Regions from separate parts of the Spirosoma pomorum genome, predicted to be linked through region 1. Evidence: riboswitches for the same ligand, from Rfam matches in the RefSeq annotation. Region 1 holds a riboswitch; each other region holds the start of a gene.
The links. Region 1 has a riboswitch for thiamine pyrophosphate ahead of thiS (sulfur carrier protein ThiS). Riboswitches for the same ligand answer to the same signal wherever they lie in the genome.

Region 1 (7,299 bases):
CATTTTATAGTTTCGGATCGTGATCTAGTACGCGCAAAACGTTACTAGTTCATCGTTCTCTGACTAATTTAAAAGTAGAGCCGGTTGAATCACTTCTTTGGCTAGTATGAAGCTTTGTATACTCTCTGCCTTTATTGGTATATTTTTATTCGTTGGTGCCGTTCCGCCCCGAAAACAGCGTCTATTTAACGGTAAAGACCTCTCCGGCTGGTACGTTTTTCTCGAAAAACGCCAGAAAAACGAAGATCCGGCGCAGGTCTTTACGGTCGAGGACGGTATTATCCACGTCTCCGGTAAAGAATTTGGCTACATCTGCACTGAAAAAGCCTACCGCAACTATCATCTGACAGTCGAATTTAAGTGGGGCACTCATCGCTACGCTCCACGCGACACCGCCAAACGCGATAACGGTATTATGTACAATATTCCCCTGAATACCGAAGATCGGGTTTGGCCCGTGGGCATCGAGTGTCAGATTCAGGAAGGTGACGTGGGTGATTTCTGGCTGGTGGGTGGCACCACCCTTGTAGTCGACGGCAAACGAAATACTCCCGGCCCCTGGGTACGAATGGCAAAAAAACGGGATGCCGAAAAACCAACTGGCGAGTGGAACCGGGTAGAGGTTATTTCGAAAGACGGTGTCTGCACGCACATCGTCAATGGTGTAGTCGTGGCCAAGGGTACTGATGCCAGTGTCCGCGAAGGGAAAATTCTGCTACAAACCGAAGGAGCCGAAGCCTATTTTCGCCGAGTCGACCTGGAGGAGCTTACTCCCTAAATTGTTACGTTGTTTATCATTCCGAGGAACGGGGAATCTTCACTGAGCAGGAGTTTTATCTACCTTTTTCGAAAATTCCTCGTTCCTCGGAATGACAAAACACCTGGCAGTATACGTCAAACAGCTTTCTGAATACCACGTAACTACTCAACTCATTTATTCTTCCGCTACCGTTAAATCCTGCAAACACGTAGTTCCGGCGGCAACGCTGACGATGTATGCGCGGCCGCCTTCGCGTTCGATGGCTTCGGCTACCTCTTCGGGATTTTCAGGAGCATAGGCGAACATACAACCTCCCCCACCCGACCCGTTAATTTTACCCCCCAATGCCCCGGCGCTTAGCGCGGCTTCAAGCATACGATCGATTTTGGGCGTCGAGATCTGCTGCGCATCGCGGAGGTTAGCATGGTGATCAGTCAGGAGCTGCCCGAGTTTCTCGTGGTTCAGGCCACCGCTTAGTTCGTGGGGCGTTCGTAATGTATCCAGCGCTTCGCGCAGGATATCCCGGTTCTCGATGGTACCTTTCAGCAGAACGTATTCATCTTTGGTCAATACGTCTTTGTATTCGGGGAGCTCCGTAATCGCAGTCCTGTGCAGCGAAAACGCCGGGTTCATGGCTTTCAGCTGATCAGCAATACGTAACATACCGAATTTCACCCGGCCCAGAATTCCGATCGTGTCTTTCGGGTCCTGCGAATTGCCAAGCACAAACGTACCGAGCTGAGCCGCCGGTGAAGCAGGCGAAAATGGCTCCAGGTGGATTTTAGGCTGCGATTCCAGGTAAATGACGCCCCCAACCGCCGTCGAGTAATGGTCCATCATGCCGCCCGGCTCGCCAAATTCCAGTACCTCGGCCTTGTATGCCAGTTCAGCCAGCTCGGTAGCAGACAGCCGTTTAGGTTCATCGGCCAGGCGGCACAGTACGTTCAACCAGCTGATTAGCAGCGCCGACGAACTTGACGTACCGGCATTGATGGGAATTTCGCCCCGCACTTCGCCCTCGATCCCATTCGAAAACGAGAAGCCTGATCGCAGCAATACGTTAACAGCCGATCGAAAATAATCGCGGTCGTTCTGGTACGTTAGCGGCAAGGTTGCCAGGCTGAATCGTTCCTCTTTACCAATATCAGGCAATTCTAGAATAACATCGGGGGTGGCAATACGCTCGGCAGTGATTTGAATGCGGCAGGAGATCGCGGCAGCAATGACGGGCAGGCCCAGGTAATCCAGATGTTCACCAAAAAGGCAGATACGCCCTGGCGTCGAAACCGTTAGCGGTTGGTAAGACATACGAAACGTTGAAACAGAGTAGGACCACTGTGGGCTGCGTGTACATCAGACTCGTTGGTTGGTAATCAACGTAAGACTCGTTGTACACGCTTTCGTAAATATACTGGCGGTCGACAGTCGGCCTAACGTAGTCGGCGAAAAAAGTCAGTAGCCGTACGGGCAATCTGCCTTATTTTGCAGCCATTCTCCCCTATTCCTATGCATCTGACATTACGTTCCTGTGTTCGGCTCAATTGCGGCTTTCTTTTCCTTACCAGCTTACTGGCAACAACTACCTCGTTTGGTCAGACAACCGCCCCCGACACTACGTTCCGGAGCACATTCTACGAACAGAAGCGAACTCTGTTTGAAAGTCTGCCCAACACCAAAAAGGAAATCATTTTTCTGGGTAACAGCATCAGTGATTTTGGCGAATGGGCCGAGCTATTCGACGATCATCACATCAAAAACCGGGGTATCTCGGGTGACCTTTCCTACGGTGTGCTGGCGCGCCTGGGTGAAGTAACGGCCTCGAAACCCGCCAAGATTTTCCTGTTGATCGGCATCAACGACCTGGCCCGTGGGATTCCAGACGAAGCCATTATCCGAAATTACCGCCAGATCGTTCAACAGATTCGCCAGGACTCTCCGCGTACCCGTATCTACCTGCAAAGCGTTTTTCCAACGAACGATACATTCCCACAGTTCAAGCGCCATCAGGGCAAAGAGGCCCATATTAAAGCGCTTAACGACGCGCTCCGGCAGTTAGCCAGCGAAAACGGTCAAACCTACGTCGACCTGCATCCGTACCTGGCCGACAGCACCGGTAAGCTCGATGCTCGTTACACTAACGATGGCCTGCACCTCCTCGGCGCGGGGTACAGTCAGTGGGTCAAGGCGTTACGTGAGCTGGGGCACATGAAATAGGAGTACGCAAACGCAGCGTTTTCTTCCGCAGCCTCACGTATGCAGATAGCCTAAACAAAGGGCGCTAGCTGGTCGTTTTCTGATCAATTAACGTTCACCAACCGCAATCATGCAAAACCAAACCGCGGCTTATTTAACCAGCCCCAGCCCCGTTGTTCTGATTACCTACCAGAAAGAGCCATACCAGTATTTTGCGGTCTTCGTTGATCAAACCCGGCAGCAGGCGGAAGATCTGTTCAAGCAAAAATATAACCTTGACGCCGACGACAAGTACGAAGTAAAAGAATACGAAAACGTAGAAAGTTATTCGGTCTCCGAAGACGGCGAGCTACTAGTGAATGGTAGCTATAAGTGAAAAACTCTGGTAAAGCAGATCCCCTTGTTTGTCAAGGAACTATAAACCTCTGCTTTGCCAGAGTTTATATTAGTTCTGCTTAGCGCACTAGTGTCCTCTTCTCAAGGGTTCCTTTCGCAGGAATTTTGCTGTTTACCACCCCCAACCCCTCCTAAAACAGGTGGGGGAGTTAAAAAAGGTTACTTCTGTGTATCCCCCTTCTTTTTTAGGAGGGGGCCGGGGGGGTAAACAGCAACAAATCAAGACAGATTCACTAACGCGTGTCACCCTACAAGGGTAACACTTGAGAAGAAAACAATAAACGATTTAGTTAACACCGTATTGACTACTTAAGTACAGCTGCTTAAGTCAAAAAGTTTTCTACCTTTACGCTGCTAAACAGCGAAGCTTTAGGGGTGCCCGGACGGGCTGAGACATCACCCTTTGAACCTGAACAGGATAATACCTGCGGAGGGAAAAGCGAGAATACAGGTCGTTTTCAGTAGCGTATTCATACATTAGTCTGACAGGGTTGTGGTATAAACACGACCGGATTCCGGGACATCGTCCAGGCCAGACATTCGAATACGCGTTCGGCCTTTTTTCTGCCTATTTCTCCCAATTTATTCTGCTGCGGTCTCTCCTATCGGCGCTGCGTTTAGCCCTTAACGCACGATTATGACCGTATCCGTCAACAACCAACTCGTTGAGACGTTGCCCTCGGCCTCGCTGGGGAGCCTGCTGACCCAACTCGCCTTGTCCCAGAAAAAGGGAATCGCGGTTGCTGTCAACAACGTTATTGTTCCCCGCGCTACCTGGGAGCAGTTTTCTTTATCCGGCAACGAAAAAATCACGGTTTTACAAGCAACTCAGGGAGGATGAGCACAACCCCAAACACCCAGTCGCTGCCGACGCAGCAATCGATCACGCGCCAGCCACTGACCGGTTCGCGCAAAATTTACGTGTCCGGCCAGCTGCACGACATTCGCGTTGCCATGCGCGAAATCAACCTATCCGACACGGTATCGCACGTAGGGTTGGACAAAGCCCGCCAGCCGAACGCACCCGTAACGGTTTACGACACCAGCGGACCCTACACGGACCCGGACGTAGCCATCGATCTGGAACAGGGTCTGCCCCGCCTGCGCGAATCGTGGATCACGGGCCGGGGCGACGTCGAGCAGCTACCGGCTTTTTCGTCGGACTACTGCAACCAGCGCCTGGCCGACCAGAGCCTGGATGCCCTGCGGTTTGCGCACATCCGTCATCCCTACCGGGCCCGCGCCGGACAAAACGTAACGCAGCTGCACTACGCCCGGCAAGGGATCATTACGCCCGAAATGGAGTACATCGCCATCCGGGAAAATCAGCGCATCGACTCTCTGAATGAGCAACTACCCCGTTCGCAGTCGGCACTGTTGCACCAGCATCCGGGTAATAGTTTTGGGGCTAACACCCCTAAAGGGCACATCACACCCGAATTTGTACGACAGGAATTAGCTGCCGGGCGAGCCATTATTCCGGCCAACATCAATCATCCCGAAGCTGAACCCATGATCATCGGCCGCAATTTTCTGGTCAAGATCAATACCAATATCGGTAACTCGGTGGTGTCGTCGAGCATCGAGGAAGAAGTAGAGAAAGCCGTCTGGAGCTGCCGCTGGGGTGGCGATACGCTGATGGATCTGTCGACGGGTAAGAATATTCACGAAACCCGGGAATGGATCATTCGCAACTGTCCGGTTCCCGTTGGTACGGTCCCCATCTACCAGGCGCTGGAGAAGGTGAACGGCAAAGCCGAAGCGCTGACCTGGGAACTGTTCCGCGATACGCTGATCGAACAGGCCGAACAAGGCGTCGACTACTTTACTATCCATGCGGGCGTGCTGCTGCGCTACATTCCGCTGACGGCCCGGCGCGTCACGGGTATCGTCTCGCGGGGGGGCAGCATCATGGCGAAATGGTGCCTGGCTCACCACAAAGAAAACTTCCTGTACACGCATTTCGAAGACATCTGCGCGATCATGAAAGCCTACGACGTATCGTTCTCGCTGGGTGACGGACTTCGACCTGGCTCCATTGCCGACGCCAACGATGCTGCTCAGTTCGCGGAACTAGAAACGCTGGGTGAGCTAACCAAAATTGCCTGGAAACACGACGTACAGGTGATGATCGAAGGGCCGGGTCACGTACCCATGCACCTCATTAAAGAGAACATGGACAAGCAGTTGCGCGAGTGTGACGAAGCCCCGTTCTACACGCTCGGCCCACTGACGACGGATATTGCTCCCGGATACGACCACATTACGTCGGGTATTGGCGCGGCCATGATTGGCTGGTTCGGAACGGCCATGCTCTGTTACGTTACGCCCAAGGAACACCTGGGGTTACCCAACAAGAAAGACGTAAAGGACGGGGTGATTACCTACAAGATTGCGGCCCACGCGGCCGACCTCGCCAAAGGCCATCCGGGGGCGCAGTACCGTGACAACGCTTTGAGCAAAGCCCGCTTCGAGTTTCGGTGGGAAGACCAGTTTAACCTCTCGCTCGATCCCGACACAGCCCGGGAATTCCACGACGAAACCTTACCCGCCGAGGGAGCCAAAACGGCACATTTCTGCTCAATGTGCGGTCCGAATTTCTGTTCGATGAAGATTACGCAGGATGTACGCGACTACGCCGAACAGCACGGGCTGGCGGGTGAAGACGTCCTCGATCAGGCAATGCAGACAAAAGCGAAAGAATTTGCCGAGCAAGGTAACCAACTGTATTTATGACAATTAGTCCCTTACACTACCTCGTCACCCGACCCGAGCAGGCAGCAGTAGCCTGCCGGGCGGGCGTCGACTGGATTCAGCTCCGGGTCAAGAACCGACCCTACGCCGACTGGAAGAACTTGGCGCAGGACACGCTGGCCGTCTGCCAGACCTACAATGCCCGGCTTATCATCAATGACAACCCCCAACTGGCGGCTGAGATCGGTGCCGACGGGGTTCACCTGGGCCAGGACGACACGCCCGTTCCGGAAGCCCGGCTGCTACTAGGCAACGATTTCATCATTGGCGGTACCGCCAACACGCTGGACGACATGCGCCGACACCAGCAGAACGGCGCGGATTACGTCGGTCTGGGGCCATTTCGGTTCACGAGTACAAAAGAAAAACTAAGCCCGATTCTGGGCCTGGTCGGCTACCAGTCTATCCTGTCGGCGTTACGTTCTGAAAGTTTCCGTCTGCCCATCATCGCTATTGGCGGCATTACGCTGGCCGACATCCCGGCATTGCTTCAAACGGGTTTGCACGGCATAGCGGTTTCCTCCGCCATCAGCAACGCGGCTACCCCTGTCGAGGAAGCCCGGCTATTTTACCAGTATTTCATGCTAAAACGCACTAGAACAACAGCCAATGAACAGCCCTGACACCCAGCCTCTCGTTATTGCGGGGCATTCATTTTCGTCCCGCCTGTTTACCGGAACGGGTAAGTTTGGTTCGGCGCAGCAGATGGAAGACGCCCTGCTGGCGTCGGGTACGGAGCTGGTTACCGTCGCGCTGAAACGTATTGATGCGCACGACCAACAGGACGACCTGCTGGCTCGTCTCGCTCACCCTCAGTTTAAGCTGCTACCCAATACGTCCGGCGTCCGGACCGCGCGCGAGGCCATCTTTGCGGCTCAGATGGCCCGCGAAGCGCTGGAAACAAACTGGCTGAAACTCGAAATTCACCCCGACCCGAAATATCTTCTTCCTGATCCCGTCGAGACATTGAAAGCCGCCGAAGAGCTTGTCAAACTGGGATTTGTGGTCCTGCCCTACATTCACGCCGACCCGGTTTTATGTAAGCGACTGGAAGAAGTAGGCGTAGCATCCGTTATGCCCCTCGGCGCGCCCATTGGTACCAGCAAAGGATTACGCACGCTGGATTTCCTGGAAATCATCATCGAACAGAGCCGGGTTCCCGTTGTAGTCGACGCTGGCCTGGGGGCTCCTTCCCA
Region 2 (7,299 bases), on a different contig from region 1:
TAATGGAAAGCTTCGACGTATTTTCCCTGGGTGAATCGTTGGGTGGGGTTGAATCGCTCTGCACGCACCCGGCCAGCATGACCCATGCCAGCATCCCGAAAGAAGAGCGTGAAAAGAACGGATTGAAAGACACCTTAATCCGGCTTAGCGTCGGTATTGAGGACGTAACGGACCTAATTCAGGATCTGGAACAGGCTATTGGGTAACAAAAAAGGGTCGGCACAAACCGACCCTTTTTTGTTTGATTAAAATCGTAACCTTATCCCCGCCAGGAAGTTTCGCCCTGCTTGTGGATAATAACCATTGTCGGCGCGCACGGCACCTTCAGATATGTAGGCGTAGGTATAGCCGTTCGATTCATATAGCTCATTGAAAACGTTGTTAAACAGCAACGTGAACGTAATCTCCTCCGCAAATTTTGGTTTCAGCGAGTAAATCAGCCGAATATCATTGGTGAAATACGAATTCAGCTTCCGGCTTTCATTCGACGTATTATCCAGATACTGCTTCCCGACGTATTTCGACAGTAGGCTTAATTCCAGTCCCTTCACCGGGGTGTACATCAGCTGCGAACCGCTGATCACATTGGGCGAAAACGCAATATCGGTTTTACTGTACTGACGTGACTCCTGCTGGTCGTTGTCAAAGTTGTCAAGATACTCCGTGAAATTCCGGATCTTGTTTTGACTGAACGTAGCGTTCAGATTCCAGCGCAGTTGATTGGTCAAACGCACACCGGCTTCCAGCTCAACACCCGCCCGGTAGCTGCTTGGTACGTTCACCCGGTTGTAAGCGCCGACGTCGTTTAGTTGCCCGGATAGCACCAGCTGATTCCGGTAATTCATATAATACGCGTTTGCCGTAACTGCCAACCGAGCGGTTTGTAGTTTATAGCCCGCTTCGTAATCAATCAGGGACTCTGCTCTAGGGCGACTTTCGGGTGTCGATTGCGTATAGTCATCCCGATTCGGTTCGCGGTGCCCAACACCTACCGACGCGTACACTGAATTTTGATCGTTGAGTGTGTACGTGAGGCCAGCTTTAGGGTTGAAAAACGTCAGGCTGGCATTCTGCTGCACATTTTGGAGCTGGCTGTTGAACCCCAGGAACGAGTACTTGATCTGCCGCACCTGCATGTCAGCGTAGGCGTTGAACTTTGACGTAAACTGGTAGAATGCTTTAGCGTACAGATTAAAATCCGTCTTGGTCGCATCGTCGTTATAGTACCGGTCCCGGATATTGGTATTTCCGGCAACGCGCGCCCAGATAATTTCGCCGAAGTGAGCGCCTTTATACTGGTTCCAGCCCCCGCCAATGTTCGCCGTCAGCTTTTTAAAACTGTTGAAATCCAGCGAAAAAACAGTACCATAAAAGTCATTATCCAACCACCGACGCCGAATAATGTCCGTGCGGGTAATTGTAGAATCGCCAATTACTACGTTCGGCAGACCGTAATTACTGAAGCGGTCATTAGGCCGAAACTGTTCATAGTAACCCCGTCCTTTTGTATAGAAAGCCGATACATTCAGCCGCCAGTTCCGGCTTAGCTCGTGCGACGTAATGAGCTGATAATTATCCTGTTGATAGTTATCGGTTTCGTTGTCGTAGGTATATACATTGTACGTCCGGTTGGTCCGCAGTAAATCTTCGGGGACGCCACCCCACGACTGGTAGGTCTGCTCCCGGCCCGAAAAGACGTTCAACCGGAAAAAGCTTTTCTTGGTGTAATAGCCGCCGGAGATGTAAAACGATTTCAGGTCCGAGAATGCCCGATCAACGTAGCCATCTGAATATATCTTAGACAGTCGGGCATCCAGCACAAAATGATTATTAAGCAGCCCTGTTCCAGCCAGTACGTTTACTTTCCGGGTACCGAACGAGCCCGCCGACAGATTGGCTTCGGCGTATGGCTTTTCCTGAAGTTGGTTCGTCTGAATATTCAGCGAAGCCCCGAACGCGCCCGCGCCATTCGTTGACGTACCTACCCCCCGCTGGATCTGAATACTGCTCACCGACGACGCAAAATCGGGCATATTCACGAAGAACGTTCCCTGCGATTCAGCATCGTTATAGGGAATCCCGTTCAGCGTTACGTTCACCCGTGTGGCATCCGACCCCCGAATCCGAATACCCGTATAACCCACCCCGGCCCCAGCATCTGATGTGGTCACGATAGAAGGCGTAAAGTTGAGCAGTTGCGGTATGTCCTGTCCCAAATTAAGCTTGTTCAGATCCCGACGTGAAACGTTCGTGTAGGCGATCGCCGACTTCTGATCGGCTCTGGTAGCACTCACTGTTACCTCATCCACCACAACCGCCGTCCTCTGTAAACGAATAGAAAGCGTTTCGTTCTGGGTCAGTTGCAGCTCCCTGGTCTGGGATTCATAACCCAGTAAAGAAATACGCAGAGATAATGGTCCCGCTGGTAGATTGGTTAGCTGAAATGCTCCATTAGTGTTGGTGAATGTTCCTTTATAGGTTCCTTCAACGGTAACGGCAACACCGGGTAGCGTTTCGGCAGCACCTTCGGCGTCAACTACTGTTCCGGAAAGCGTGAATTGAGCCCATACAGGCAGCACAAACAGCCAACTCAGGACTGTCAGTAGATAAAAGCGGTTATACCGCCCAATCATCGGTTTTTTCATCGCGAAAAAAACATGACGATAGGCCAAGGGGCCAAACCTACCTTTTGATTGTCAAAAAGTTAGTAGAAATGAACTCCGTCTCCCTTCGCCGGCATTACCCGGATCAGGTTCAATGGGTATAATCTCAGCCCGTTATTTTCAGGCACCCCTAGAAGATTAGCGCCACAAATCTACATCATTTCTAAAAACAAGACGGTGAGCGTATCGTTATTTAAACAAATCAGTTGGTACCGAGTATGAATGAGTTTGATTTGGTTGTGCTCCAGGAAGATGTGGCCGGCGGTCGGCTAAAACAGGGCGATGTCGGCACGATTTTGACTGTATATGGGGAAGGTAAAGGATTCGAGGTTGAGTTTGTTACGTTAACTGGCGAGACGGTAGCCATTGAAATCCTGTTACCTCACCAGATCCGCTGCGTGCGATCATCCGAAATTATGTCTGTTCGGGATACGGCCATTTAGTAAAAAATCTTTCTGTAAAGTTTTGAACATTACGCTTTTTCACAAGTTTAATTCTTTCTAATTTTGCAATCCAAATTGCAAAAGCATGAGCAAGAAGAACAGCGGATTGGATTTTTTAGAAGACCCGGACGCGTTGACAGGTCAGTTTGAACGGGCCGAATATTTTTTTGAGGAAAACCGGAACGTCCTTTTCGGTGTCCTTGGTGGAATCGTTTTATTGATTGTCGGCTTTTTCGGCTATCGGTACTACGTGAGTAGCCAGGACGAAACCGCCCAGGTTGAACTCTTCCCTTCGGTATACCAACTTGAAGCAGATTCGCTGAAACAGGCGTTGAACGGCGATGGTAAGACTCCCGGATTGCTTTCTGTTGCCGATAACTATGGCTCTACACCCGCTGGTAATCTGGCTGCATTTTACGCTGGTACGGCTTTACTGAAACAGGGTAAGTTCGATGAAGCGATTGATCAACTCAAAAGCTTTAGCTCATCGGATCTGCTGGTTCAGGCGCGTGCTTATGCTCTAATTGGCGATGCGTATATGGAGAAAAAGGATTTTGAAGAGGCTGCCAGCTACTATCAGAAAGCAGCTGACTACAAGCCAAATAAATTCTTTAGCCCATCGTACCTGATGAAACTTGCTGTCGCCCAGGAGCAAGCTAAACAAAACGATAAAGCGATCGACACATACAATACGATCATCGAAAAATACGCACAATCGACCGAGGCTGTTAGTGCTCGAAAATACAAATCGTTGCTGGAGGCAACGGTCGGTGAGTCGTAAGCGTATTTGACAATCATAAATACAGCAAAGGACAAAGCCGACCGGGGTTTTGTCCTTTTTTGTTTTCATTCCCTACAGACGAAATTTTACGGATATATGGCTTCTGATTTAAAAAACCTCAGCGTCTTCTCGACAGACGCGCTACCCGATGTCAGTCACCGGCGTTTTGCCATTCTGGTTTCCGAATGGAATACCGAAGTAACAGAAGCACTTTTTAACGGTGCTTACCAAACGCTGCTTCAACACGGCGTCAAAGCCGAAAACATCGTCCGGGCGAACGTACCGGGTAGTTACGAACTAAGCCTGGGTTCACAGTGGTTTGCGCAGCGTGATGACATTGATGCGGTTATTGCTTTAGGCTGCGTCATTCAGGGTGAAACCAAACACAACGATTACATCAATCACGCCGTTGCGCAAGGCCTGACCAATGTCAGTTTGAAGACCAGCAAACCGGTCATTTTTGGTGTTCTGACACCAAACGATCAGCAACAGGCCCTCGACCGGGCGGGTGGCAAACATGGGAACAAAGGTGATGAAGCCGCCATCACCGCTATCAAAATGCTCGGCTTGCAGAAGCTGGTATACAGTAAACTATAAAGAGCGAAATCGGACCGCCGATGCGGAATGAAAGAGTGAAAGAGCGATGTAGCTAAGTTTCATTCTTTCGCTCTTTCGCTCACTCACTCTTTCACTCTTCACATATGCACGTCTGGAAATTTGGAGGTACATCGGTCGGGAAGCCCGAACGTATGCAATCCATCCGCCGATTAGTTACGGCCGATGATACACGTAAAATTGTCGTATTATCGGCGCTGTCAGGCTCGACGAATTCACTGTTGGCTATCGGTGAGTCGCTCAAGGATAACAATGACGCACAGGCGAATCAGACTATTGATACGCTCAAAGCGCATTACGATACGTTTGTCAGCGAGCTATACAGTACCGAAGCTGGTAAAGCAGCTGGTCAGCAGATCGTTGATAACGAGTTTTCGTTCATACGTTCCCTGACAACGATCAAGCCTTTCACGTTGAAGCAGGAAAAGGAACTGGTGGCAGAAGGCGAATTGCTGAGTACGCAACTTTTTCAGTCTTATCTTGATGAAGAAGGTGTTCCTTCGGTCTTACTGCCGGCGCTGGAATTCATGCAGATTGATGCAGACAATGAGCCCGTCATCTCGTTCACTGAGCAGAGATTGGCGGACATGCTGCCTCAGCATGATGATAAACATATCATTGTTACCCAGGGCTTCATTTGTCGGAACCCACGGGGCGAAGTTGATAACCTTAAACGGGGCGGTTCGGATTACACGGCCTCGCTGATCGGTGGGGCGGTTCGGGCCGAAGAAATCCAGATCTGGACGGACATCGACGGAATGCACAACAACGATCCACGAATCGTTAAAAATACGTTTCCTGTCCGTGAGCTGACCTTCGATGAAGCAGCTGAACTGGCTTATTTCGGCGCTAAGATTTTGCATCCGTCAACGATCACACCCGCCCGGATGTTTGGCGTTCCTGTTCGTCTGAAAAACACGATGGAGCCCAGTGCTCCGGGTACGCTCATCGCTGACAGACCTTCTTCGACTGGTCATTCGGGGCCCGTATTCAAAGCTGTAGCTGCCAAGGATGGTATCACGGCTCTGTACATCCACTCGACTCGTATGCTAAATGCGTATGGGTTCCTGCGCCGGATTTTCGAGATTTTCGAAAAGTATAAAACGCCGGTAGACATGATTGCTACGTCGGAAGTGTCTGTTTCGGTTACGATCGATAACACAGATCGGCTTGCTGAAATTTCGGAAGAACTGAATGCTTTCTGTACGCTGGAAGAACCCGACCATGATCAGACAATCGTTTGTATCGTTGGAAACTTCAGCGCCGACAATGAAGGCGTCGCGTTACGTGTCTTCAACGCCATGAAAAGTATTCCGATTCGGATGGTTTCATACGGTGGTACGGAGAGCAACTTATCACTACTCATCCACGGTCGTTACAAAGCCGACGCGCTAAACGCGTTGAATGACGGGTTATTTACCCAACAAAATAGCTAACTCAAATGCTACAGGTTCCATTCATTCGAGAAAATAAAGAAGCGACGCTAGCTGGTTTACGCAAAAAGCATTTTGCGAACGCCGAAGCGGTTATCGACCAAGTACTAACCCTCGATCAGCAGCGTCGGGATACTCAGAAGGAATTAGACGAGGTATTAGCCCAATCTAACGCGAAAGCGAAGGAGATTGGTGCCTTGATGAAAAGCGGCCAGAAGGAAGCAGCCGAAGCCGCTAAAACTGAAACAGCAACGCTGAAAAATCGGTCGAAAGAACTCGATGAGTTGTTAAACCAGGCTGAACAGCAGTTACAGGCCGTTCTGGTAACGATTCCGAACTTACCACACAGCAGCGTTCCCGAAGGCCGCTCGGCCGATGATAACGAAGTCGTGTTGGAAAACGGCGAAAAGCCTACGCTCCATGCCGATGCTCAACCACACTGGGAGCTAATTAAAAAGTACGATATCATTGATTTTGAACTGGGCGTTAAGATTACTGGTGCTGGCTTCCCTGTCTACAAAGGCAAAGGAGCCCGTATTCAACGGGCGTTGATCAATTTCTTCCTTGATGAAGCGCTGAACGCAGGTTATTTCGAGATTCAGCCACCGATCGTGGTCAATGAAGAGTCTGGATTTGCCACGGGCCAACTTCCTGACAAGGAAGGACAAATGTACCTGATCAACGAGGAGAAATTTTATCTGATTCCGACGGCCGAAGTTCCAATCACAAACCTTTACCGGGACACAATCGTACCCGAGAACCAATTACCCATCAAGAATACAGGTTATACGCCCTGTTTCCGGCGGGAAGCAGGTTCCTGGGGGGCGCACGTTCGCGGGCTGAACCGACTGCACCAGTTCGACAAAGTCGAATTAGTACGTATCGAAAAACCAGAAAACTCCTATGCTGCGCTGGAAGAAATGAGCCACCACGTACAATTGCTGTTGCAAAAGCTGGAATTGCCTTACCGGGTGCTGCGGCTCTGCGGGGGCGACATGGGCTTCACCTCGGCGCTAACGTATGACATGGAAGTCTGGTCGGCTGCGCAGCAACGCTGGCTGGAAGTAAGTTCCGTGTCTAATTTTGAAACATATCAGGCTAACCGCTTGAAATTACGTTCCAAAATTGATGGCAAAACGCAGCTATTGCACACGCTGAACGGTTCAGCGCTGGCATTACCGCGAATTCTGGCGTCGATTCTTGAGAATAATCAGACACCGGAAGGCATTCGTATTCCAGCCGCGCTGGTCCCTTACTGTGGTTTTGATCTGCTCAATTAACAATCACACGAGTAATTACCATAGCCAGGGAAGTTTGGCGATAACCGACGATCCAGGCTGACAACGCGGTTGAGCGGAATCGTT
Region 3 (7,299 bases), on a different contig from region 1:
AAGCGCTTTTCGGTTAGTACGCGAACCATTTATCGCGATATCAGGACGCTTGAGCAGGCTGGAATCCCCATCGTGACCCAGGACGGAAAAGGCTACGCGATGCTGGATGGCTACCGATTGCCGCCGGTTATGTTCACGCGGGAGGAAGCCATAGCCCTGCTCACAGCAGAAAAGCTAACCGCTGGTCTTACCGATGCTTCTACGGCGCAACTCAGCGGGGCCGCTATGGATAAACTACGAGCCGCGTTACGTCGCGCCGACCGTGACCATCTCGAAAGCCTCGACCCGCACATTCAGGTACTGGGGGCAGTGGGACAATCGAACCGGCCTAATGCGTACCAGCAGCTAGTGATGGCGATTACCAACCAGCGCGTAGTCCGCCTGAACTACCTTGCCGCTGATTCGGGCTCACCCACAACACGCGACATAGAACCCATTGGGCTTTACCTGAGCCAGCAGTGGCACGTCGTCGCCTTCTGCCGATTGCGGCAGGCGTTCCGGGATTTTCGCCTTGACCGTATTCAGCATCTGGTTGTTAGTGAGGACGTTTTTGCGGCCCGGCCCGAAACGCTGCAACAGCACTGGGATGCTGAGGCCAGTCGGCGATCAAGAGAAAAAGTCGTTATCAACTTCCAGCCCGCAGCCGTCCAGCCCGCCCTGGCACAGCACCTGCACGATACCAAACACCAGTATGGCTGGATAGATGAACAGCTCCTCCCCGACGGTAGCCTGGCGATGTCGTTTCTGATCGGGGATCTGCCTTACCTGGCCACCTGGTTATTACCGTTCGCGGGGGCAGTTACCATCCTGGAACCACCCGCCCTGCGGGATCAGTTGCGTGAGTTAGCCCAGCGGGCACACGATTTTTTTTGCGCCCCCAATCGACCTATGACATAGGGCTGTCAGTGGGTGGTGTGACCTTTGTTAAGTCAAACGACAAGCATTCTCACCCCTCATTTTTCAACTATGTTTAACGTATTGTCTGATATCAACTGGCTTAGTGTTCTTGCGGCTTTTGTTGTTTATTTTCTGCTGGGATCTCTGTGGTATATGTTACTTTTCCCGAAGCCATACCGTATTTCATTGGGTCGGGACGCGAATGAGCCCCAAAGCCCGAACCCGCTCTATATTGTTGGCCCAGCCGTCTGCGCGTTGATCATAACCGTAACCTGCGCTGTTCTTTTACAGGCGTTGAACGTAACATCTTACAGTGATGCGTTGCAGTTTATACTGATCATCGGCTTTGGCTATCTGTTTACCAATACCGTCAACATTGCCATCAATCCCAACATACCCCGGCCTTTCCTGTACGGAATGATAACGGGTAGCTATCATCTGATTGGCATGATCCTCGTCAATATGATTCTGGTCGCAATGCGTTGATAGCTGATATAACATTTGTTTTCTGTCATCCCGACCGGTCCGCCGGCGCGGGATGACAAAAGAATCGGTGTCATCTGATGCACAAAAACCTTTATCCTCGTTTTTATTTATGTCAATTACGTTCGCGCAGCGGAAACACCTCAGATAAATATGGCTGATCAGGAGATTGAAACGTTCTGTCCGACAAACCGGCAACAGTGGCGGGAATGGCTCACTGAGCATCACACCACGAAACAATCCATTTGGCTTATTTACCACAAGAAAAACTCCTCTGTTACGGGGATAACATACAGCGAAGCCGTTGAGGAAGCGCTTTGCTTTGGTTGGATTGATAGTACGGTAAAACCCATTGATGCGGAGCGGTACCGGCAGTTTTTCAGCCGCCGTAAACCCGTCAGCACCTGGTCGAAAGTTAACAAAGACCGTATTCAGCGACTGGTTGATAAGGGCCTGATGACGAAAGCCGGTTTCGACAGCATCGATACCGCCAAGCAAAATGGCTCCTGGACGATTCTGGACGATGTGGAAGCGCTGGTCATGCCCGCCGACCTGGCCGAAGCGTTTCGGGCAAGACCGAACGCCGAACGCTATTTTTTGAGCTTGTGCCGATCCGACAAACGAAATCTGCTACAGTGGCTGGTGCTGGCCAAACGGCCGGAGACTCGGCGCAATCGGATTACCGACATCGTCGAATCCGCCGATCAGAACCAAAAACCAAAAGCCTTTTTGTGGACTAAGAAACAGCTCGCGGTCGATGATGAGGAAACGTATCAGAAACCGACAACCGATCAATCCTAACTGTACAGATGATTCCTGTAGCTAGGAGTCTCTTTTTCCGTAGTGTATTATCTTTGTGCTGTCTACTAAGCCCTTTTTCGAAAGGGCTTAGTAGACAGCAGGAGGACGACCTCCCCCAGAGCGGGAAGCGCATTCGGGACGGCCCGGTTCTTTTAAAAACCGTCTTAGTCATGTCCTGGATTTATTTAGTTGTCGCGGGTCTGTTAGAAGTTGTCTGGGCCTACTTCATGAAGCAGTCGGAAGGTTTTACCCGGCTCATTCCCTCTCTCATTACCGTTGTTGCCATGATGGCCAGCTTTGGTTTGCTGGCCCTAGCGATGCGCACCCTGCCGCTGGGCACGTCTTACGTCATCTGGACGGGTATTGGGGCAGTGGGTGCCTTTATTGTGGGCATTCTTCTGCTTGGTGAGCCAATGAATGCCACTCGGTTGCTAGCCGCTCTTTTGATTGTTGCGGGACTTATTCTGATGAAACTTTCGTCGGGTCACTAGGTCAGGCCAATCGCTGAATCTTTGTGGACAGCTTCTCCCCTGCCACTTTCCTCGTAATTTAGCGCTGGCAAAAATATCGCACCGCGCGAACTAACGCGCCGGTGTTCACTTAAGGTGTTGCAGAAATTAACTTATCTGCATCCAACTAACGTAGTACCATGGCAACATCCGCAGACACGATCACTGAACTTATCAAAACCCGCCGGAGCATTTTCCCGCCCAGCTATACCAACCAGGAAATTCCCCGTGAACTGATTGAACAGGTACTCGAAAGTGCTACCTACGCGCCCACGCACCGCCTGACCCAGCCCTGGCGTTTCACCGTTTTCCGGGGTGAAGGCTTACAGAAACTGGCCGATTTCTTCGGTGATGCCTACAAAGCACAAACGGCTCCAGAAGCGTACTCGGAAGCGAAATACGAAGGTGTGCGAACCAAAGTACTGAAATCAGCCTGCGTCATGGCTATCATCATGGACGTGCACAGCGATAAAGTACCGGAATGGGAAGAAGTTGCTGCCGTGGCCTGCGCCGTGCAGAATATGTGGCTGACGACAACGGCCCTGGGTATTGGGTCGTACTGGAGCTCGCCAAGCAGCCCGGCTCGTCTGCACGAGTTCCTAGGTCTGGGTGATGATCAGAAATGCCTGGGTTTCTTCTACATGGGCTACCACAACGCCGAGCCTAAACCCGCCGTTCGCAAACCCATCGAAGAAAAAGTAAGCTGGGTCGAAGCGTAGAACTTTTTTGTCTTTTCTGTCATGGCTCCGGCCACCCAGCCCAACGACAGGAGAGATAGTAAACTTGTTTCTTTTCAAGTCTTAATACCCCTAAATCCCCTAAAGGGGACTTTGCTCATTCTCGGACAGAGTCCCCTTTAGGGGATTTAGGGGTATTAACACAGTTTCTGATATCCTTCCTATCGTCAGGATGACAAAAACAAAGTAGAATACGTAACGACTTTATTTAACCTGCTGGTAATAAACCAGCTTGTGTTCAGGCACCAGTTCGGGATGTAGAATCTTGATCAGGTCGGCCAGGACCAGGTGGGCGTTGACAGCCCCAGACTCCCAGTAGTCGTTGGCACCTTTGGCGTTCACGCGCTTGTTGTAGTTGAATACCTGCCCCGTTTTGAACGACTTAAAATCGCCGTAGCGAACGTCCTGCGCCACGATGTCCGGCTTGGTGGTAGCCGTACCAACGTTCACCCAGTAATCGGCGGTGAGGGCGACGGGATAAACAGCTTCAAAACTCAGACCGAGTCCCCCCTGCCCTTTCGTGTCGTTCCAGTGATACGTACTGCCTGCATCCCGAAAAAACTGCGCCATGTAACTGTCGCCGTAGGGCACAAACCACGAATCTTTGTAGCTCATACCCGCAATCACACTGGGCTTTTTCGTTACGTTCTTCGTCAGGGTAGCCAGTCGGTTATACTCCGTTTCGACTTCGGCAAACGTCTGATTGACCAGCGCTTCTTTATCCAGCAGGACAGCCACCAGCTTGACCCACTCCGCCCGCCCCAGCGGGGTCGTCTCCAGCCATTCGGAATTGATCAGTACCGGCACCCCCGCGCGGGTTAATGTCTGGTACCGATTGAGCTGCGCCGTGGGGCTCCCCGATACCATCAATAGGTCCGGATGCATGGCAATCAGGGCTTCTTCATTGAGCGTCTGATCTCCGCCAACTTCCTTGATTTTCCCCTCGGCCACTCGCTTTATTACCCGGGGCGACGAAATGTAAGCCGCGTTATCAACGCCGACCAACACGTCCTCCGCGTTCAGAAAACTGAGCAAACCAATGTGCATTGATGACGACGTAACCAGGCTGCGAATGGGCGTTTCGATCACCTGACCTGCTGGCAGATTCGTCGGTTTAGGGGTTCCCCGGGGGATCAGCACGTACGTCGCCGTGTCTTTGTCGGCGGCCGCTGAGTTGAAAATGCGGACCAGTTTGTACCCGTGGAGATATTCAACCGAAAAGCCTTTGGCGTGCCGAACGGAAACCTGCCCTGTGGACGAATTCGTCTGACGCCTGTCGGTCACCGGAGTTTGTTCAGTTGTCTGGCGGGAACGGCAGTGGGTGAGAAGGAATAGCAGCACCAACAGGGGCAGCCAGGTAGCACGGAGAGGTGGGCAACATTGGGTAGGCATAACGCGCCAAAGGTAACAGGATTGAGCCAATGCTTTTCTACCGGCCAAAAGCAGGTTGATCGATTACTGAAATTACACGTACCTTTGACGCACAACTTTAGGGGTGTCGGTTCAGGAACGAGCCGACTGAGACAATACCCTTATTACCTGATGCAGTTTATACTGCCGTAGGAAAAAGTTAGCTCCGCTTGCTGCTCTGACAGACCGCGGTCTTTTCTCTCCCCTGAGGTTGCTATCATTCGTTAATGCAACCCCGTATGACCGCAACACCCCAATCCATCTGGAATGACGTTGAGCAGATTCGCTCGCAGTCGCCCCTTGTGCAAAGCATTACCAATTTCGTTGTCATGAACAACACGGCCAATGCCCTGCTGGCACTGGGTGCTTCGCCGGCCATGGTGCATGCCAAAGACGAAGTGGCTGATTTCGTTACCATTGCCAGCGCGCTGGTTGTTAATATCGGCACGCTGGATCAGAACTTTGTCGCCGGGATGCGTCCGGCTGTCCTACGAGCCCGCGAACTGAATAAGCCCATCATCTTCGATCCGGTCGGCGTAGGCGCTACGTTCTATCGCAACCAGGTTAGCCGGGAGCTGCTGGACCTGGCCCCGCCAACCGTGATCCGGGGCAACGCATCGGAGATTATGGCACTGGCGGGTCTGAACGCGAAGACCAAAGGTGTCGACAGCATACATGGATCATCGGCGGCTCTCGACAGTGCTCGTCAGTTAAACGCCGAACTGGGTAGCATCGTGGTCGTGAGTGGTGCCGAAGATTATATCGTCAGCGCGGATCAGGTCGTAACCGTTGCCAACGGTCACACGATGATGACGAAAGTAACGGGTATGGGCTGTACCGCCACGGCGCTGATCGGGGCGTTTGCGGCTGTCAATCCCAACTATTTTCTGGCCGCCGTACACAGCATGGTCGCGATGGGGCTGGCGGGAGAACTGGCCGCGCGTCGGTCACCCGGTCCCGGCAGTTTGCAACTCAACTTTCTGGACGCGCTCTACCAACTAACAGCGCAGGACGTAACGGCTCACCTCAAACTAGGGCAGCTATGAACGTAAACGACCGCGTCTACCTGGTAACCGACAGCGTTATCAGCCAGCGGGCGGGCCATACGGTCCCGTTTGTGGTGGAAGAAGCCTGCCGGGCGGGTGTCGGCTGGGTGCAGCTCCGCGAAAAGACGATGTCGACCCACGCTTTTGTTGAGCTGGGTCTTACGCTCAAAACCATTACCCAACGCTACGGTGCCCGGCTGCTGATTAACGACCGGATCGACGTGGCGCTGGCCATCGACGCCGACGGTGTTCATATCGGGCAGGATGATATGCCTTACCCGATGGCCCGTAAGCTATTGGGTCCGGACAAACTAATTGGTTTGTCGATTAATAACATGGCCGAACTGCTGGCCTCTCAGGCGTACACCGATATCGATTACCTGGGCGTAGCGGCCGTTTTTGCCACGCCGACCAAACTCGATACTGTCAGTGAACTCGGCCTGCTGGGCTTACAGGCCATTTGCGCCCAAACCCACCTGCCAACGTTCGCCATTGGCGGCATCAACGCAGCTAATAGTCAACCGATCATGCAGACCGGCGTAACGGGCGTAGCCGTCGTGTCAGCCATTTGTGGGCATCCGTCGCCCTACGACGCAGCCCGTGAACTCATTCAACTTACCCAAGCCTATGAAAACATACACCCGGGTTCTGACGATCGCCGGATCTGACAGTGGTGGTGGCGCTGGTATCCAGGCCGATCTGAAAACGATTTCGGCGCTGGGCTGCTACGGCCTCTCGGTCATTACGGCCCTCACGGCGCAAAACACGCTGGGCGTAACAACCATTCACCCCGTCCCCCCCGCTTTTGTAGCCGAGCAGATCAAGGCCGTCCTGAGCGATATTGGTGCCGATGCGATCAAGATCGGTATGCTCCACTCACCCGACATCATCCGGACTATCAATGATACGCTGCGAGAATTTGACGTACAAAACATTGTCATCGACCCAGTCATGGTGGCGACGAGTGGCGATAAGCTCCTGCAAGACGACGCCATCGACGCGCTAAAAACTCACCTGCTGCCAATGGCTATGGTGATAACGCCTAACTTACCCGAAGCGGGGGTCTTGCTGGGACGTACGCTTGAAACCTTTGACGATTTACGACAGGCGGCCAACGACCTGAGTAGCCAGTACCCCGGCGCTGTCCTGGTGAAAGGTGGCCACTTGCTGAACCGGGACAGCACGGACATTCTGTGTCCCAAACCGGGCGAACAACTTCTGTTTCCGACGCAACGGATCGTTACGCCCAATTCACACGGAACGGGCTGCACACTCTCGTCTGCCATCGCGGCCGGTTTGGCCCAGGGTCTGTCTCTTCGCGATGCGGTTGAGCAGGCCAAGACGTACCTCACCGGGGCCTTACAGGCGGGGGCAGCCTACAAACTCGGCCACGGCCACGGCCCCGTTCATCATTTC

Region 2: it holds a riboswitch for thiamine pyrophosphate, as region 1 does, so the genes downstream of both, ACYVAD_RS15355 (TonB-dependent receptor) here and thiS (sulfur carrier protein ThiS) in region 1, are expected to answer to the same signal.
Region 3: it holds a riboswitch for thiamine pyrophosphate, as region 1 does, so the genes downstream of both, thiM (hydroxyethylthiazole kinase) here and thiS (sulfur carrier protein ThiS) in region 1, are expected to answer to the same signal.

What each region holds. Positions count from the first base shown of each region.
Region 1 is NZ_BAAHBP010000041.1:36,199-43,497, forward strand. It holds gene ACYVAD_RS25505 (3-keto-disaccharide hydrolase) at 107-778, shown strand; gene ACYVAD_RS25510 (mevalonate kinase family protein) at 935-2,068, opposite strand; gene ACYVAD_RS25515 (SGNH/GDSL hydrolase family protein) at 2,267-2,974, shown strand; gene ACYVAD_RS25520 (hypothetical protein) at 3,084-3,329, shown strand; TPP riboswitch at 3,711-3,802, shown strand; gene thiS (sulfur carrier protein ThiS) at 3,987-4,190, shown strand; gene thiC (phosphomethylpyrimidine synthase ThiC) at 4,187-6,085, shown strand; gene ACYVAD_RS25535 (thiamine phosphate synthase) at 6,082-6,726, shown strand; gene ACYVAD_RS25540 (thiazole synthase) at 6,713-7,299, shown strand, end outside.
Region 2 is NZ_BAAHBP010000025.1:163,123-170,421, forward strand. It holds gene ACYVAD_RS15350 (cystathionine gamma-synthase) at 1-206, shown strand, start outside; gene ACYVAD_RS15355 (TonB-dependent receptor) at 246-2,645, opposite strand; TPP riboswitch at 2,709-2,805, opposite strand; gene ACYVAD_RS15360 (DUF4926 domain-containing protein) at 2,882-3,106, shown strand; gene ACYVAD_RS15365 (tetratricopeptide repeat protein) at 3,192-3,887, shown strand; gene ribH (6,7-dimethyl-8-ribityllumazine synthase) at 3,984-4,484, shown strand; gene ACYVAD_RS15375 (aspartate kinase) at 4,589-5,938, shown strand; gene serS (serine--tRNA ligase) at 5,944-7,215, shown strand; gene ACYVAD_RS15385 (hypothetical protein) at 7,212-7,299, opposite strand, start outside.
Region 3 is NZ_BAAHBP010000003.1:116,881-124,179, reverse strand. It holds gene ACYVAD_RS08615 (helix-turn-helix transcriptional regulator) at 1-897, shown strand, start outside; gene ACYVAD_RS08610 (DUF1761 domain-containing protein) at 967-1,383, shown strand; gene ACYVAD_RS08605 (YdeI/OmpD-associated family protein) at 1,534-2,181, shown strand; gene sugE (quaternary ammonium compound efflux SMR transporter SugE) at 2,352-2,672, shown strand; gene ACYVAD_RS08595 (nitroreductase family protein) at 2,831-3,409, shown strand; gene ACYVAD_RS08590 (ABC transporter substrate-binding protein) at 3,632-4,819, opposite strand; TPP riboswitch at 4,909-5,010, shown strand; gene thiM (hydroxyethylthiazole kinase) at 5,077-5,883, shown strand; gene thiE (thiamine phosphate synthase) at 5,880-6,551, shown strand; gene thiD (bifunctional hydroxymethylpyrimidine kinase/phosphomethylpyrimidine kinase) at 6,511-7,299, shown strand, end outside.